One region of the Paenibacillus gansuensis genome, then DNA from elsewhere that is predicted to be linked to it. Evidence: riboswitches for the same ligand, from Rfam matches in the RefSeq annotation. Region 1 holds a riboswitch; each other region holds the start of a gene.
What was found. A riboswitch is a leader RNA that binds a small molecule or an ion and turns the genes downstream of it on or off. The one in region 1 is predicted to bind cyclic di-GMP.

Region 1 (3,946 bases):
TTTCACCAACAGAGGAGGCGGTCGTACATACTGGTGCGGCAAGCGAGCGTTTCTTTTCTCGCTTCAGCGTTACCGCTTTTCAACTTTTCATTGGAGGAGAACATTGATGAGGAACAAGTTTTCATTTGTACTGCTTTCGTTCGTGATGATGGCGGGACTCCTATTCTCGTTTGTGCAGCAGCCCGTCGCTCATGCGGCTTTCGGCGCTTCCGATTTTCTAAAAACGAGCGGAACCGTAATCAAAAACAATTCCGGTACAGGGACCATCGTTAATCTTCGCGGCCCCAACCTCGGCGGGTGGTTGCTGCAGGAAGCCTGGATGTCTCCCATGAATACCCCTGATCAGTATACGCTGACTAAAACGCTATGGAGCCGCTTCGGAACGGATATGAATCACAGTCTTCAGCAGGGTTATCATGATGTGTGGATTCAATCGAGTGATTTAGACAATATCCAGAGCATGGGACTCAATGTGGTACGGGTGCCGATGTATTGGGAGGACTTCATGAATCCGGACGGCAGCATGAAACCGGACTCTATCTCTTTCCGGGAGCTGGATTGGGTTATCAACCAGAGCGCGCTCCGTAACATTTACGTAATTCTGGATTTCCACGGTATCCAGGGAGGGGATTGTCCATGGCAATCCTGCGGCATATCGGACTCCAATCAGTTATGGAGCAATCAAACTTACCAGGACAGAACGGTGCAGATTTGGGAGCGAATCGCAACCCGTTATAACGGCAACCCGGCGGTGGCAGGGTACGATTTAATGAATGAACCGTTGGTTACAATGGGATCGGCGGAAAATGCTGCACAGGTTAAACAAAAATATGATTTATATAACCGCCTGTACACAGCGGTTCGCGCCAAAGATCCAAACCATATCATTATTGTAGCGGCGTTCTTCGACTGGGAGCAATCCTTGCCGCCGTCGACATACGGCTGGACGAACGTTGTCTATGAAACGCATCATTACAACACGACGAACTATAATGATTGGAATTTGACTAATTCCATGATCGATAATTGGTTGACCAAAATGGCCCAATATCAGACCAATTACAACGTCCCGGTTTACGCAGGCGAGTTTTCCTTCGGTCAGCTTGATTTGACAGAGAAATGGCTGGCCGGGCTGAATAATTTGAACGCCTCCTGGTCCAATTGGTCGTATAAAGTAACCGGTGGAGGAAACTGGGGTTATTATCATAATAATATGAATCCCGTACCGGATATTTATAATGACAGCGCAGCGACTATCACGTCCAAGTGGAGCAAGTTCGCCACAAGCTATTTCCAAGCTAACACACCTTTCATTAATGTCGTTAAAAAGTATGCCGGCCAAAGTCCAGTTAGCCGTACAACATCGAGCATAAAAGCTATGGCAAACAATAAATTTGCTTCTGCCGATAACGGAGGAGCCAGTCCATTGGTCGCAAACCGCGATATAGTTAATGATTGGGAAAAGTTTACCGTTGTCTCAAATTCCGACGGGACGGTCTCTTTCTTGTCCAAGGCCAACAATAAATACGTAACGGCCGATCTGAACCAAGATGCGAAGCTGATCGCGAGAGCGGCCACCATCCAAGGATGGGAAAAGTTCCGTTTGATCGACCGCGGTAACGGAAAAGTGGCCCTGCTGGCGCTAGCCAACAATAAGTACGTCAGTGCGGACTTGAATTTAGGCGCCGTCCTTTACGCGAATCGCGATACGGTTCAGGGCTGGGAAGAGTTTGTCATTAGCTCGGCGCCTTAAAGTAAACGTTCGCAAAGGTTACATTAAAACCAGCCATCAAAGGCTGGTTTTTCTTATTGTAACAAGGTTCCTTAATGACAGATTACTAATGCGAAATCTGTTAATTATAGTTTTAATCCAATAGAACTATAAACCTCCTATTATTTTCTTGTGAATCTCCACAATTCACCAATTTATGCTATAATAATGCACATAACATTAGTATTTTAGTATATTAGTACTAATTATCATACCGAAAAGGCAAACCCATCGTAAGGTGGAGACGCAAAGTCATGGGTCCTGAGAAGGATCGCCAGACCGCCGAAGTGTTGTGCAAGGCAGGGAGTATTATGCCGTAGAGCCGAACGCTTGGATGCGTTGCGGCTCTTTTGTTTTTCGGGGAATAAGGGGTGGGAATGTGATAGGTAAGAAGAAGTTTGGTAAAGGTTTGGCCGGTTTGATAGTTTCATCACTATTGTTTAATTTATTGCCGGTTCCAGTATGGGCGGAGGCTGCCGATCGACTTGGCGAGGCCGTGGCTGCCGGTGTAGAGGCGATCAAGGCCAATACGACGGCAGGAGAGGTGCAAGATCCGTGGACCGATGATCCGGACCGGACCGAAACTCCGAAATTCTACTCATTTGAGGGGGATCAAGTATTTAAAGAGCGTCCCGATATGGAGGAGAAGGGCGGTAAAGGCAACGCATACTTGAAGCTGTCGGATGCGGCGGATATTTTTCCGAACGATAAAGACCAGATGACCATATCTTGGACTGATAATTTGAAGAAGTGGATCGACTCGCAGGAAGGGGAGCCGGTAAATGCTCCCGCGGGTTATACCGTAACCCTAAATTTGAAAGAAGTCGGTACTAAGAAAATTTATCCATTGATGACCGCCAGCAAGGATAGCAGCGGTGTGAATCAATTTATATGGACAGGGAAGGACGCTTCCGGCAAGGAAATTCCGGATGGAGTCTATCACTTGCAGCTTACAGCGCACGCGTTAACGGTGAAATTCTCTATTCCTTCGGAAAGTCCGGGCGGACAGGCTGATATCAAAGAGGTCCCGGCTCCCCAATATGATACCGAGTTCAGGATGGTCTTGCTGGACCGCACGGGGCCGGAAATTATGGGCGTACATCCGCTTGGCGGCGGCAGCTTAGCGGTGGAAGTCCGTGATTTGGTTGCCGGAATGAAGAAGCTTTCTGTGAAGGGCGATACCGAGAAGGTGAAAGTGTGGGAGACCGCCCCGCTTCGGATCGCTTTGTCCGCACAGCCGGGCGATGCGGAAGAGATGCTTATCACTGCTGTAGACATCGTGGGGAACAAGACGGAGGAGAGGCTGCCGGTCCGTCCGTTCATGCCTGGAACAGGCTCGGAAGATCATTTGCCGAACGTGGAGTCCGTGGTGGCAGACAAAGAGGTGAGGGTGAACCTCACGACCGGCAACGGGATGCAGACCTTCCAGGGATTTACTCAGAAGAGCCCGGGCATCGACCTGGACGTTTATTTTACATACAATCACCAGAACCGGCAGAAAGGTCCTTTCGGCTATGGCTGGAGCTTTAATCTGGACTCCCGATTGACAAAATGGACAACCGGAGACATCACCTGGCAGGGCTTCGACGGAACGCTGTATTGGTTTAAGCCGGAAGGCAATGATTATATCACCTATACCAACGGGCAGAAGCAGCATTATCCCAAGTTGAAGCTGGACCCGAATTTGGATAGCGAGGATGACAAGAATGCCTTCATTATCGAGTGGCCGGATCAGCTGAGATACCGTTTTAAGAACGACGGACGGTTTTGGTTGATTCAAGACCGGAATGAAAACCAGATCTATTTTGAATGGTCAGGCGTGCTTACGTACCCTACTCTTGATTACAGGATTGAGTCAGTATATGACACGAACAAGCATCGCGTCGATTTCATATACGATAAAGATACCGATAATATAAAAACGACTATCATTACGAATCTTTTAGGCCATGCGGATTTAACTGTCCAACAGAAGTTTTTCTACATGTACAATAAAGCAGGAGAGTTTGTAGGCTACAGGGACCCTTCTAATAAACTGATCCGCTTCGTCTATGATGACCTGCACCGTATTTCGAAAGTAGTAGACAACGGCAATAATGATCGCGAAGAGAGCGGGATCACACCGGAATCGGTGGTGACCGACTGGGTCTATGACGGGCAGAACCGTGTCACCCG
Region 2 (3,946 bases), 160 kb from region 1:
AGGAAAGCGGAGCGCTTCGTCCGCCAGATCGGGCTCATGCGCCAGGAGGATCGTGAACAGATCTCCTGTGGAAGCCGGCAGCGCACGCTCCAGGTCCGCGCTGCCCTTCAGCACATCGTCCACGCCCGCGATCCGCAGGCGTGAACCGTTCCGCTCTATGGTACCGGAACGGTTTATCAACATGGAAAAGCCGCCCTCCGCCATCACCTCGGCCACATGACGGCTGCCTGCAGTGTAGTCATGGTTCCCCAGCACGGCCCATTTGCCCAGAGGCGCCTTCAGGCGTGACAAAATGCGGGAACAGCCGGACGCCTCCTCGCCGATATAAGTGTCGTACATATCGCCCGTAAAGCACACCAGATCCGGGTCCAAATTCTGAATCCGGGACACCAGCTTTTCCAGGCGATCCAGCCCATAATGAAAATCCAGATGAACATCGCTGAACTGAACGATCCGCAGACCGTTGAATTCGGAGGGCAGGCGGGGAAAGGTCAGCGTCAGCTCTTTCACCTGCAGCAATCGCGGCTCCAGATAACGGGAGTAACCGAAGCCGGCGAAAGGGGAGGCCAGCAGGCTCCCTGCCAACAGGCCGCCCAGCTTGATAAATCTGCGCCGGGTCAGCTGCGGTGAGGGCTTCACTTCTGGTTCGCCCGCCATTTGTTAAATTCAAGAAACTCGCGGAACTGTTCCTTGCTGACTCCGGAGTTCATGGCCTCCCGTACGAGCTCGGCCCATTGCTGGTCCAAAGCGGTGTCGTTCCCCGTCTGGCCGGAAGCGGCATCTGCCGGATGGTTCTGCAGAATATCATCCACCGAAACATGCAGAGCCTCCGAGATCTTCTCTAGAAATTGAATGGATGGGTTAGACTGGATATCCCGTTCCATATTGCTTAAATATGATTTTGCTACACCGGCACGTTCTGCTAGTTCAGATAAGGAGAGTTTCCGTTCCTGTCGCAAGGCTCTGATGCGATGTCCTATCATTCTGATCGGTCCTTTGTAATAGAATAGAATTGCTGTACGTACATGTTACCTCCTATTATACCTCTAAAACGAACGATTGTTTCATATAAAGAATAAAAATTCCGAAATTAGTCGAAATGATCTAGGTAACATTCCGCCGTTCTGTCGATTTATAGGTTTATATACGTACTTTAATGAATAATTTAACAGTTTTTTGGAATTTACATCTATTTTTTTCCTTATTTCACAAGGGATCGAGACCAAATAACCATTTTGCAAAATAATTACATTTTAGGACATTACATTTTGACATACTTTTTAGCCGAGCCTTAGTATGATAGTTGTATAACGGACGTTGAATCGGCAAAAGGCAAACCTCGCTGAAAAGCAGGGGCGCAAAGTCACAGGTCTAAAGCATCGTGCTATGACAGCTGGACTGCCTGGTATCACGGTTTCGAATTGGATTGGGAGGAAAGTTTGGATGATGAGCGCCAATCAGGGTTGGATCGAAGAAGAATTGGATCAAGAGTGGGTAGACTTACTGAGCATGGCACGGCAGCTGGGCATCACGCCGGATGAGGTAAAGCTGTTTATTGCGGGGGCCGCCCCGGTACAAACTCCATGATCTCGCGATCCAAACTATCTTTCCCATCGGGTGCCGGGCATCAGAACGGAGACTGGCAGCTGCTCCCGTTGAAGACCAGGGATTTTCAAATCATTTCTGTTTGGACGCGGGAATGGATGGATCCGTTGAACCCGCACGTTTATGAATTAACGAAGTTTTCCTGTCCGGGATATACGGACTATATCAAGATGCAGCAATCATCCCTTGTTCCGGAGACCATTCTTCTGGCGTTGTATGCAGGGAATGACATCGCAGCTTTTGCAGAGTACTCGCTGGATGAGGAGAAGCTGTTTGTAAATAACTTTGCTGTCGATGCCCGGTTCCGTAACCGGGGGGCAGGCAGGGCGATGCTGGACGCGCTGGAGCACATAGCGCAGGACCAGGGGCGGCCGGCGGTAGAACTGGATTGTTTTGTATGGAACGACGCCGTTTTGCACATGTATTTGAAAAGGGGATACTTAGTCACATCAACTTCTTACTGGCTTACCGGTCCTAATCCTGCGGCCGCCTTCCTGCCGTCTGAAGCATGTGCTGTGTATGAATCCGCTTCGTCGGAAGACTGCCATAACCGCTACGGGTTCTCCACCCTGCGTCTTAAAGTGAACGGTGCGGACCAAGCGGTATTTCGGCTTCATGAACGGTATTTTCGAATCGTTTCGGGAGACAATCCGTTGTCGCCCGGGTTGCTGCGGGCGCTGTACTCTATAGACCCCGGAAGAGAACTGTTCGTTATTTCGAAACAACCTGAGCTTGCCGGAAATCCCTCATTTCAGCTAGTCAGCGCAAGTGTACGAATGAGGCTAAGCCTAAGTTAAAATACACGTCCATTCTTACATTGACATGTTCTTTATAAAGAACTAAAATGCAAGTAACACATGGCTGCTCTCTTTTTTTGCCAATCATGTTCTTTTTAAAGAACGGCACAGTTTAACCTGAATGAACAATGATCCTTTGTAAAGGTGGATAACCATGAAAGATTACGCAGTGTACGGAGTTTCCCAAGCTGAAGCCTGGCATGAGGTGCTGTCGAAAGTGAACGGCGCAGATATCTACTTCACGCCGGAGTACGGACGCTTGGCGGAAAACAACGGGGAGGGAACATCCCGTCTGTTCGTATACCGGGAGGGGGACGCGGTCGTGTGCTATCCGTTCCTCATGAGAAGCCTGCGAGAGTTGGGGCTGGCTTCCATCCGTCAAGAAGGCAGGGAATTATTCGATATCATTTCCCCATACGGTTACGGGGGGCCGATCGCCAATGTGGAACACACCGGGGAGACGGAGCCGTTCTTCGGAAGGTTCGCGGAAGTGTTTGAAGCCTTCTGCGGAGAGAACGGCATCATCGCCGAGTTTGTCCGGTTCCATCCGCTGTTGAACAACTACAGGAATTATCCGTCCGTGAAGCCGGAATATATCCGTAATACCGTCCACATCGATCTAACCGGCCCCGGCACGGACGTATTGGACAGCCTGACAGCGGGCTGCAGAAACCGCGTGCGCTACGCGCAGAAACACGGCGTAACGGTGACCCGCGAACAGCCGCCGGGGCTGGATGTGTTTCTGAATCTGTACTATGCCACCATGGACAAAAACAAGGCAAACGCCTATTACTATTTTTCCGAAGGCTACTTCAGCAATATGCTCGATTTTCTCCGCGAAAGCGCCGACCTGTTTGTAACCAGGCTGGGCGGGCATGTGATCGCATCCACCTTTTTTCTGCGGTACGGGGATTATGTTTCTTATCATTTGACCGGTTCCGACAAGGAGTACTTGAAGTACGCTCCTTACAATCTGCTCCTGACAGAGGCGGCGAACTGGTACAAGGCGCAAGGGTGCAAATATTTGCATTTGGGCGGGGGCTACACGGGCAACGACGAACTGTTCCGTTTCAAAAGCACATTCAATAAAATGCAGCCGCCATTGGATTTTTATATCGGACGCAAAATTCATTGCCCCGTGACGTACGAACGCATATGCAGCGGACTGCCGGTAAAGAGCGATTATTTCCCTGCCTACCGGGATCCGCTGCTTGTCAAAGGCGAGGTAAAGCAGATGTGAAGCGGGAACTAGCCGCAACACTATACGGACTATAAAGGAGACCATTATGATTGGAGCACGTATCAAAAAGCTGCGTCAGATGAAAGGATATTCCATCTCCGAACTGGCCGATCTGGCGGGGGTGTCGAAATCATACATTAGCTATATTGAACGGGAACTGCAGAAAAATCCTTCGCTTCAAATGCTGACGAAAATCGCGGTTCCTCTCGATACGCAGCTGGAGGATCTGCTTGGCATAGGGTCGTCGTCCAAGACTGCGAACGAACATCTGCTGGATGAAGAATGGAAAGACATGATCATCAAG
Region 3 (3,946 bases), on a different contig from region 1:
GAAAGATAATCTTCAGGAAACTCTTAACGCGTTCGCTTCCAAGGTCGGCACATCGGCATACTCTTCTTCAACAACACAGCCGTATAATACGGAAAGCATGATGGGCAGGGAAATAAAAAAACTATTAACTCAAATTTCGGAGAAAAGCAGCAAGCTAACAACGTTAGAGAACAACTATTATAAAAAATTTAACGCTATGGAACAAGCTATGAATAAATACCAAGCTCAGTCGGCATCCTTAATGAATTCCTTTGGTGGTCAATAGAGCTTAAAAAGAGGGAGGCTCTTATGCTACAACATCAAAAAATTACAAACAAGTATTTGGAGAATGCCGCTTTAACAGCGACTCCTGCTCAGCTGCTGATAATGTTATATGATGGAGCGATTCGCTTTTGCAGGTCTGGACTTGAGGCGATTGAAAACAATGATTATGAGCAGACGAATATTAATTTGTGCAAGGCTCAAGCTATCATCAATGAATTTATTTCTTCTTTGGATTCTAGTCATGGAGTGTCGGACGGGTTGCACAAGCTGTACGAGTATATGAATTATTTGCTCATCCAAGGAAATATAAAAAAGGTTAAGTCCCCAATTGAAGAAGTGCTGGGCTATCTGATAGAGCTAAAAGAAACGTGGATTGAAGCAAGCAAATTGATTATCTCCGGCAAGTCTCAGGCGATGACTCATGCCTAAATCATTGTCAGAATTAGAGGAGCATACCCAGCAATGGATTGGACAGATTGAATTGCTGTCTGTTGAAGAGATGGTTCAGTATGTTGACAAACGGGAAGAACTGATTCAACAGATACTAAATTCAGACCAGATTGAGATTAATGCAGAGCACTTTAGGGATAGAATTGTAAATCTGCTCCTAAACGATCATGTTATCTTGAACAAAATGCAGCAGCTTAAAGAAGAATCGCTTCATAATTTCAACATGGCCGCAATGGCTCGAAAACAAAAAAATAGATATGAAGAGAATTTTATTTCAGATAGTATCTTTTTCGACCAAAAAAAATAGATTAATAATATTCTATAATTATCCAAATGAATATGGCAAACTTACAGTGATGTAAGGACGCAAAGCCATGGGTCTAAAGTTTAGATTCGCCAGGTTGCTTTTTGTTCCAATCAGAGCAATAGCAACCAGCTGTTGCTTCTTTTTGCATGTTGAACTGGTTTACCAAGAAGGAGGAGAACTATGAAATCTTTGAATAAAATAGTATGCATCGTCATGTCGCTTATGTTCTTGTTTTCGTCTTTGTGCTACGTAACTCCAGCATCTGCAGCTACAGATTATGTTTCAGTGGACAGGTCTGTAAATCCTGCAACTATTACAACAGACAAAGAGGCTGAAGTTACCTTGGATATTAAGGGTACGCCACCTGTTAATGTAATTGTGCCGAACGACGTTATTGTAATCATCGATCGTTCGGGCAGTATGACAGGTCAGAAAATGACAGATGCAATAAGCTCAGCTAAGCAATTTGTTGATATGATGGATCTGACGAAACATAGAGTCGGCGTTGTAGATTTTAGTTCCGATGCCCAGGGACTGCCTCTTACTACGGACTCGGTTCAGGTAAAGAATTATATTAGTAATCTTAATGCAGGCGGAGCCACCGCTACTGGAGATTCCATCCTAAAAGCTATGGAGATGCTTGAGAGCAGAAGGCCAGAGGCACAACCTGTTATTGTGCTTATGACGGATGGAGATGCGACTGTGCCTACAGGAACCGCTTACCAGTACGCTAAGGAAAAGGCAAATTTAGCCAAAGAAGAAGGAATTGTATTTTACACTATCGCATTGTTGAATACAACAGACAACCCGGATACAAGCGGACCTAATATTTTGTTAAAAGAAATGGCTACCACTTCAAGTCACCATCACTTTGTACTTGGGTCAACCGGACTTGCCGAAATTTATGCGGCGATTGTTAAAGAGATAGGCATTGCTAGCGCATACAATGTGGTTGTGTCTGATATCGTTTCCCCTGAATTTGAAATTGTCCCCGATTCCTATAAGGATAATATCCCTCAACCTGTGGTGAATGGAAACACGTTGACATGGAGTTTCTTGGAGTTAAAGAATAATACCCTTACCTTTACATACAAAATCAGACCTAAAGACCTTAACAAGACAGGTACTTTCTACACATCTGATTATAATTCGAAGGCTACCTATTTAGATTATGCGGGTGCTGCAAGAACGAAATTAATCCCTCAGAAATATTTAAAAGTTAATTTTCCCGCACCTACAATTACATCTGTTCAACCAAACAGCGGGCATCCAGACGGCGGAAACGAAATTACGATAATCGGTTCAAATTTCCGTAATGGAGCAACTATCACTATTGGGACTAAACAGGCTTTAAATATTCAATGGATAAGTGCAATTGAGTTGAAAGCTGTTGTGCCTCCAGGCGTACAAGGTACGAGTGAATTAACGGTTAAAAACCCTGACGGGCAGACAGCGTTTAGCACTTATCAGTATAAGGCCGAACCCATTATCACACTAATTGATCCTGCGAATGGTCCGCTTGCTGGTGGAAATATCGTAACGATTACGGGAAGATATTTCATGTCCGGCATTAAGGTGACTATCGGCGGGAAACCGGCGGCCATGAATTATTATCATGGATCTACCCTTATGAAGGTAGTTGTTCCGGAAGGCGAAACATCCGGGGCGAAGGATGTTACATTAACGAATCCAGATGGAACCACTGTGACTGTTCAACAGGGGTACACTTACAATGAACCAGTACTGCCTAAGTTGGAAATCACTTCGATTACACCCAATACTGGACTAGTTAGTGGAGGAGAATTTGTAATTATAGACGGCAATCTATTTACCTCTTCCTCCAAGGTTTATTTTGGGGCTAATTTAGCGAATATGGTCACATATTATTCCCCGCAAAGAATTAAAGTAGCAGCTCCTAAGGCAACTCAACCAGGGCCGGTGGATGTAAAAGTTGAAAACTCGGACGGCTCCAGTGCTGTTGCTCCTGCTGGATACAGCTATGATCCTCTGCCTGCGGCGCCAGCTCCCAAGATTACGGTGATAACACCGAATACCGGGGTAATCAGTGGAGGAACCGATGTGTTAATTGATGGCAGCGGATTGTCTTCTCAATCGAAAGTGTTTTTCGGAAATGTTGAGGGCAAATTAACGACTTATTTCTCAGGTTCAAGAATTAAAGTGACTACCCCGCCATCTCTAACAGAAGGGGTCGTGGATGTAAAGGTTGTAAATCCGGATGGTCAAGAGGCGACTGTAACAGGAGGTTATACTTATACATTACCTCCTAAAGCAGAAGCTCCTACAATTTCTTCCATAAGCCCCGATTCTGGTTATTTGTCCGGCGGTACGCTTGTCAATATTAACGGTACGAACTTTGCCTCAGGAGCAAAGGTGTATTTTGGAAATAATTTAGCTCAATTTAATTACATGGTTACGGGACGCATTCAAGTCACTTCTCCAGCAGCTGTATCTAAAGGCCCAGTCGATGTTAGAGTCGTTAATCCAGACGGACAGGAAGCCATTATAAGCCAAGCATTTACTTATATGGAGGCATTGCCTACGATTACATCGATTTCGCCGAATAATGGGCCTCTTGCGGGCGGCACCGCTGTTCTAATTGACGGTACGAATTTTGACTCCAAAATAACCGTTCAAATCGCTGGAAAGTCTGTGCCAGTGGCTACTTATTACAGCGCAAATCGAATTAAAATCATTACGCCTAGCAGTGCAGTAGCGGGTGCCGTTAATGTAGTGCTGACGAATCCTTCGGGAGCTACGGTAACCACTACCTTTACTTATCAAAATCCAGTCGCGCCATCACCTACAATTTCGAGCATAAGCGCGACAAGCGGACCTGTAACAGGCGGTACGGTTCAATTAATTAACGGCAGCAATATGAACTCTGCTGTAAAGGTTTATGTCGAT
Region 4 (3,946 bases), on a different contig from region 1:
CTCAGCCAGACTACCATCCGGACGAACGACTCCCTTTACATGCTTAACAGCAATAACCCTACGTGGGGCATGCTGCTATTTACGGACAGGGAAGGCGCCAACATTGTCATTGACCGGTTGAGGGACAAGGTGGAGGATCTGAATATGCAGGATTATGCAGGACGGTTCTCCGTGGAGCTGGATTTGAGGATCGGTGCCGTGGAATATGACGAAACTGCCATTGAATCGCCGCTGGATTTCATCTCGCAGGCGCGGAAGCAGCTGGAATATGATGTGTAAGCATCCAGGGTTTCAGTGCGGCAAAGGAACTTCGAATACGCTCATCAAAAACCAGATAATGAAGATGGAAATCAGATAAGTAAGCACGGGACGGGTGTAATGAAGGCGCAGCATCAGGTACATGGTGGGGTAAAACAGGGCCTCCATCCAAAACCGGTATCCGTTCATTAATTCCAGCCTGCCGAAGGCGATAAACACATATTCCACAGCCAATGAGCCGGCTACCCACAGCAAAATATATTTGCATTGACGCCAGGCCCGTTCGCCGAAAGGGTAGTTCGTTAAGTACATTAAGGCAACAGAAGGCAGGATGAGGAACGTATAGAGGAGATCGACCGCCACATGAGAGCGGGGAAATAAGTGCGGGTCCGGATGATAACTCCATAGAAGCTTATCCTGGCACAAAATGTTATAGAGCAGGTCACAGGCGGCGGGATAGAACATCGACAAACCGTATTTCTGCCAATCGCGCCAGTCCCCTTTAAAATATACAAAGCAAAGGATGGCAAGCGTAAATAATACATGCATGAAGTTCTACCTCGCTTGACTGGAGTCACGCTGCTTACAGATACTTGTTACTGTGCTCTAGTTACTGCCAACTTATACCTTTCGCCGCAGGGCGTCGGAAAGACAACAAAGGGGCTGCCTCAAGGTTATATCAACCTTGGGGCAGCCCCTTCTCTTAAAAGAACGTCCGATACAGCATGTACAAATTCAGCGACACGATTATAACGGCAACGGTCCAAGCCAGCACCTTCAGCCATATCTCCTTCTCGTTAGCACTGCTGTTGTACAAACCAAAGAGTGTTGTCTAAGTGCAACTTTTACCCGAAAAAAATAGGAATGATCAAGTATATGCAAAAAAATTCATGTGTTATTTTATGAATATTGTACCAGTGTAACTTTTCTTGTCAAGGTAAAAAGACTGGATGGTAATTGATGAAAAAACAGTTATGAACGGCTTAAAGCGGTATAATTAGAAAACAATGAATTTCAACGGAAGGAGAATCCTAAGGGTGAAAACACTGCTTGTTACAGGCTATCGGGCTCAGGAATTGAGCATATATGACCAGAAGCATGCAGGGATCGTCTATATCAAGCAGGCTTTGCGGGATAAGCTGGTTCCGTTGATCGAAGAAGGGCTGGAATGGGTGATTACGGCGGGTCAATACGGGGTGGACCTGTGGGCGTGCGAAGTTGTCATCGAGCTGAAGAAACAGTATCCCGATGTAAAACTGGCTATTATTACGGCTTATCTTAATCCGGAAGAGAAATGGCCCGAGGCCAAACAGGACTATTACCGCGGGATTCTCAAAGGCGCGGATTACTGCGGATCGGTCAGCAACCAGCCGTACAGCGGTGTGTGGCAGCTTACGGCAAGAGATCAGCTGCTGCTTAGGAAATCCGACGGCATCTTGCTGTTTTATGATGAAGATGCAGGTGAGGCCAGCCCCAAATATATGAAGCAGCGGGCTTTGAAGAGGCATGAGGAAGACGGGTACGCCTACTTGACCATTACAGCCGAGGATGTACAAAGCATTGCAGACGAACAGACGCGCGACATGCAGTAAAATACCAACCTTATGGTTGGTATTTGCGGCTAACATAAGCGGTCATCCTTGGTTTAGAACCATGATTTGCCGATATACTTCCATAGCTTCAGTATGCTTGTCCGGATGATCAGCATTCAGCAGCAGGCCGTATTCATTCTTCATCCGTACCAGCAATTCACGGTAATGGCGCTTCTTTTCTTCTTGGGGAAAAGAGGACCGTTTCATCGATAAGGCATTGTGGAGGTAGTCTGAGGGGCTTTTCATGCTATACATCTCCTAATAAGAGCGACCTCTTGTTAGGTAACACAGCCGGCATAGATGCGTTATCCGTAGCCCTGGTGCTTTGCGTCCCTGCCTTTCGGCAAGTTTGCCTTTGTCTGTAAGCGGTTCCCGCTGGATGGTTTACTTACGTACATCCTATCACAGGGCCGCCGGATATCACCATAGTTCCAAGGTCTGTCTCTTTGTGAATTTGCGTGTTTGTAGCTGGGCGAAAGGGATGAAAACCGTGGAACTCCTGCTGTTCCTTATAAAAAGAACAGGCAGGCGTACCACGGTTAAGGGAGATGTTATAACATTTGGGCCCTGTGATTCCGTGCCGCGAGCGCGGGCAGCGGGTTCTCCTTCTGCCGGGACAGGTAAGCTACCATGAGCCAGATCAAGAGCACGCCGGCGATTTGCGCCATGGAAACGGACTGGCCCAGGAAGTACCGGTTGATGAGCAGGGCGGCCGCTGGAAACGACAGCTCGGCGATGGCGGCATAGGCGGCTTGCGTGCGCTGCAAGCCGTAGTAGTACAGGAGCAGCCCTGCCAAGCCGGGAACCAGCGAGAGCAGGAACAGGTCCAGCCCGAGGGGGAAAGTCAGCTCCCCGAGGGCTGGGGTCAGTCCGCCCTGCAGCGTCTGCAGCAGGGTGAGCATCGGCAGCGCGCAGAAGACGCGCAGCCCGGTCAGCTCCGCGAAGCTGAAGCGCTGGAGCAGGCTGCGGCCGAAGGTCGTGCCGCAGCCCCAGAGCAGCGCAGCAGCGATCGCGAGCAGGGAGCCGGCCCACTGGCCGCCGTGTGCTGCGGTGAAGGGGGCGGAGAACCCGAACGACAGCACGTAGGCGCCGAGCAAGGCTCCGGGCAGCACGACGTAGTAGGTGCTGGACCAGCGCTCGCGCAGCAGCCATTTCGCCGCCAGGACGGCGAAAAGGGGCTGCAGTTTCTGCAGCAGGACGACCGCGCTCGGGTGGCCGTAGCGGAACGCTTCCGTGAACGCCCAGGTGGCGAGGGCGGAGCTTCCCCACGAGACGGCGAGCAGGAGCAGCCACCCGCCGGCAGACAAGCCGGACAGCTTGCGGAAGGCGCGGATGATCCAAGGCAGCATCATCAGGCTGATCAAGGCATGCTCAAGCCAAACGATCTGCAGCGAGGTGAGCCGCTCCACCAATCCGCTGCGGAACAAGGCGTCCGTGCCCCACATGGCGGCCCCCAGCGCCACCCAGAGTAAGCCGCTGCGTCTGGCATCCGGCTTGATCATGCTCTGTTTCCTGTTTTGGCCGAATCAACAACATTCGCCAGAAGCTGTGCCGCTTGGTCTACCAGTTTCGGAGAGTTGGACTTTACGCCGCGGAACTTGCGGTTCTCTTCCACGGCATGTACGCCGAATCCTTCCAGGTCATAAGCGGTCATCATCATTTTCATCGTTGGAGCCTGGACGACCAGGAACCATTCCCGGACCAGCGGGTGATCTTCCGGCAGGTGAATATATTCTACATTCGGATGCGCCGGGCGCTCCTGGTCAGGAACGCCGAAGATATACACCTTCTCCGCCGTTTCCGCCATCGTAAAAAAACGCTCCAGTACGGGGGCCACGGCACGGGAAAGCTTCTGGAACCCGGCATAGATAACCGCTTTAGGTTTTTTTGTTATCACCATATTCTCCATAATCAGGCACATATACTCCAGCTGCGGCACCTGCGTTTCATATTTTAAAGAGGCCGTATCCAGCTGAGCACGGCTTATCATGCCTGCTATTTCTTGAACTTCCCCCACACTTTGGTCAAAAATATCCCGGTATAACGATGCGTTAATCATGTTCATTCCTCCATTAGATTTAGGTTTATGTATTTCG

Region 2: linked by a shared signal. The riboswitch ahead of ACFSUF_RS16225 (anti-repressor SinI family protein) and the one ahead of ACFSUF_RS15500 (RHS repeat-associated core domain-containing protein) in region 1 are both predicted to bind cyclic di-GMP.
Region 3: linked by a shared signal. The riboswitch ahead of ACFSUF_RS24450 (IPT/TIG domain-containing protein) and the one ahead of ACFSUF_RS15500 (RHS repeat-associated core domain-containing protein) in region 1 are both predicted to bind cyclic di-GMP.
Region 4: linked by a shared signal. The riboswitch ahead of ACFSUF_RS18330 (hypothetical protein) and the one ahead of ACFSUF_RS15500 (RHS repeat-associated core domain-containing protein) in region 1 are both predicted to bind cyclic di-GMP.

What each region holds. Positions count from the first base shown of each region.
Region 1 is NZ_JBHUME010000009.1:63,458-67,403, reverse strand. It holds gene ACFSUF_RS15505 (cellulase family glycosylhydrolase) at 107-1,753, shown strand; cyclic di-GMP riboswitch class I at 1,983-2,058, shown strand; gene ACFSUF_RS15500 (RHS repeat-associated core domain-containing protein) at 2,151-3,946, shown strand, end outside.
Region 2 is NZ_JBHUME010000009.1:222,300-226,245, reverse strand. It holds gene ACFSUF_RS16235 (metallophosphoesterase) at 1-639, opposite strand, end outside; gene ACFSUF_RS16230 (helix-turn-helix domain-containing protein) at 636-983, opposite strand; cyclic di-GMP riboswitch class I at 1,322-1,406, shown strand; gene ACFSUF_RS16225 (anti-repressor SinI family protein) at 1,444-1,587, shown strand; gene ACFSUF_RS16220 (GNAT family N-acetyltransferase) at 1,584-2,402, shown strand; gene ACFSUF_RS16215 (lipid II:glycine glycyltransferase FemX) at 2,557-3,642, shown strand; gene ACFSUF_RS16210 (helix-turn-helix domain-containing protein) at 3,689-3,946, shown strand, end outside.
Region 3 is NZ_JBHUME010000019.1:349,830-353,775, forward strand. It holds gene fliD (flagellar filament capping protein FliD) at 1-265, shown strand, start outside; gene fliS (flagellar export chaperone FliS) at 289-693, shown strand; gene ACFSUF_RS24445 (hypothetical protein) at 686-1,021, shown strand; cyclic di-GMP riboswitch class I at 1,046-1,123, shown strand; gene ACFSUF_RS24450 (IPT/TIG domain-containing protein) at 1,202-3,946, shown strand, end outside.
Region 4 is NZ_JBHUME010000011.1:228,228-232,173, reverse strand. It holds gene ACFSUF_RS18345 (diguanylate cyclase domain-containing protein) at 1-279, shown strand, start outside; gene ACFSUF_RS18340 (CBO0543 family protein) at 292-807, opposite strand; gene ACFSUF_RS18335 (DUF1273 domain-containing protein) at 1,296-1,850, shown strand; gene ACFSUF_RS18330 (hypothetical protein) at 1,893-2,096, opposite strand; cyclic di-GMP riboswitch class I at 2,129-2,214, opposite strand; gene ACFSUF_RS18325 (DMT family transporter) at 2,402-3,352, opposite strand; gene ACFSUF_RS18320 (DICT sensory domain-containing protein) at 3,349-3,909, opposite strand.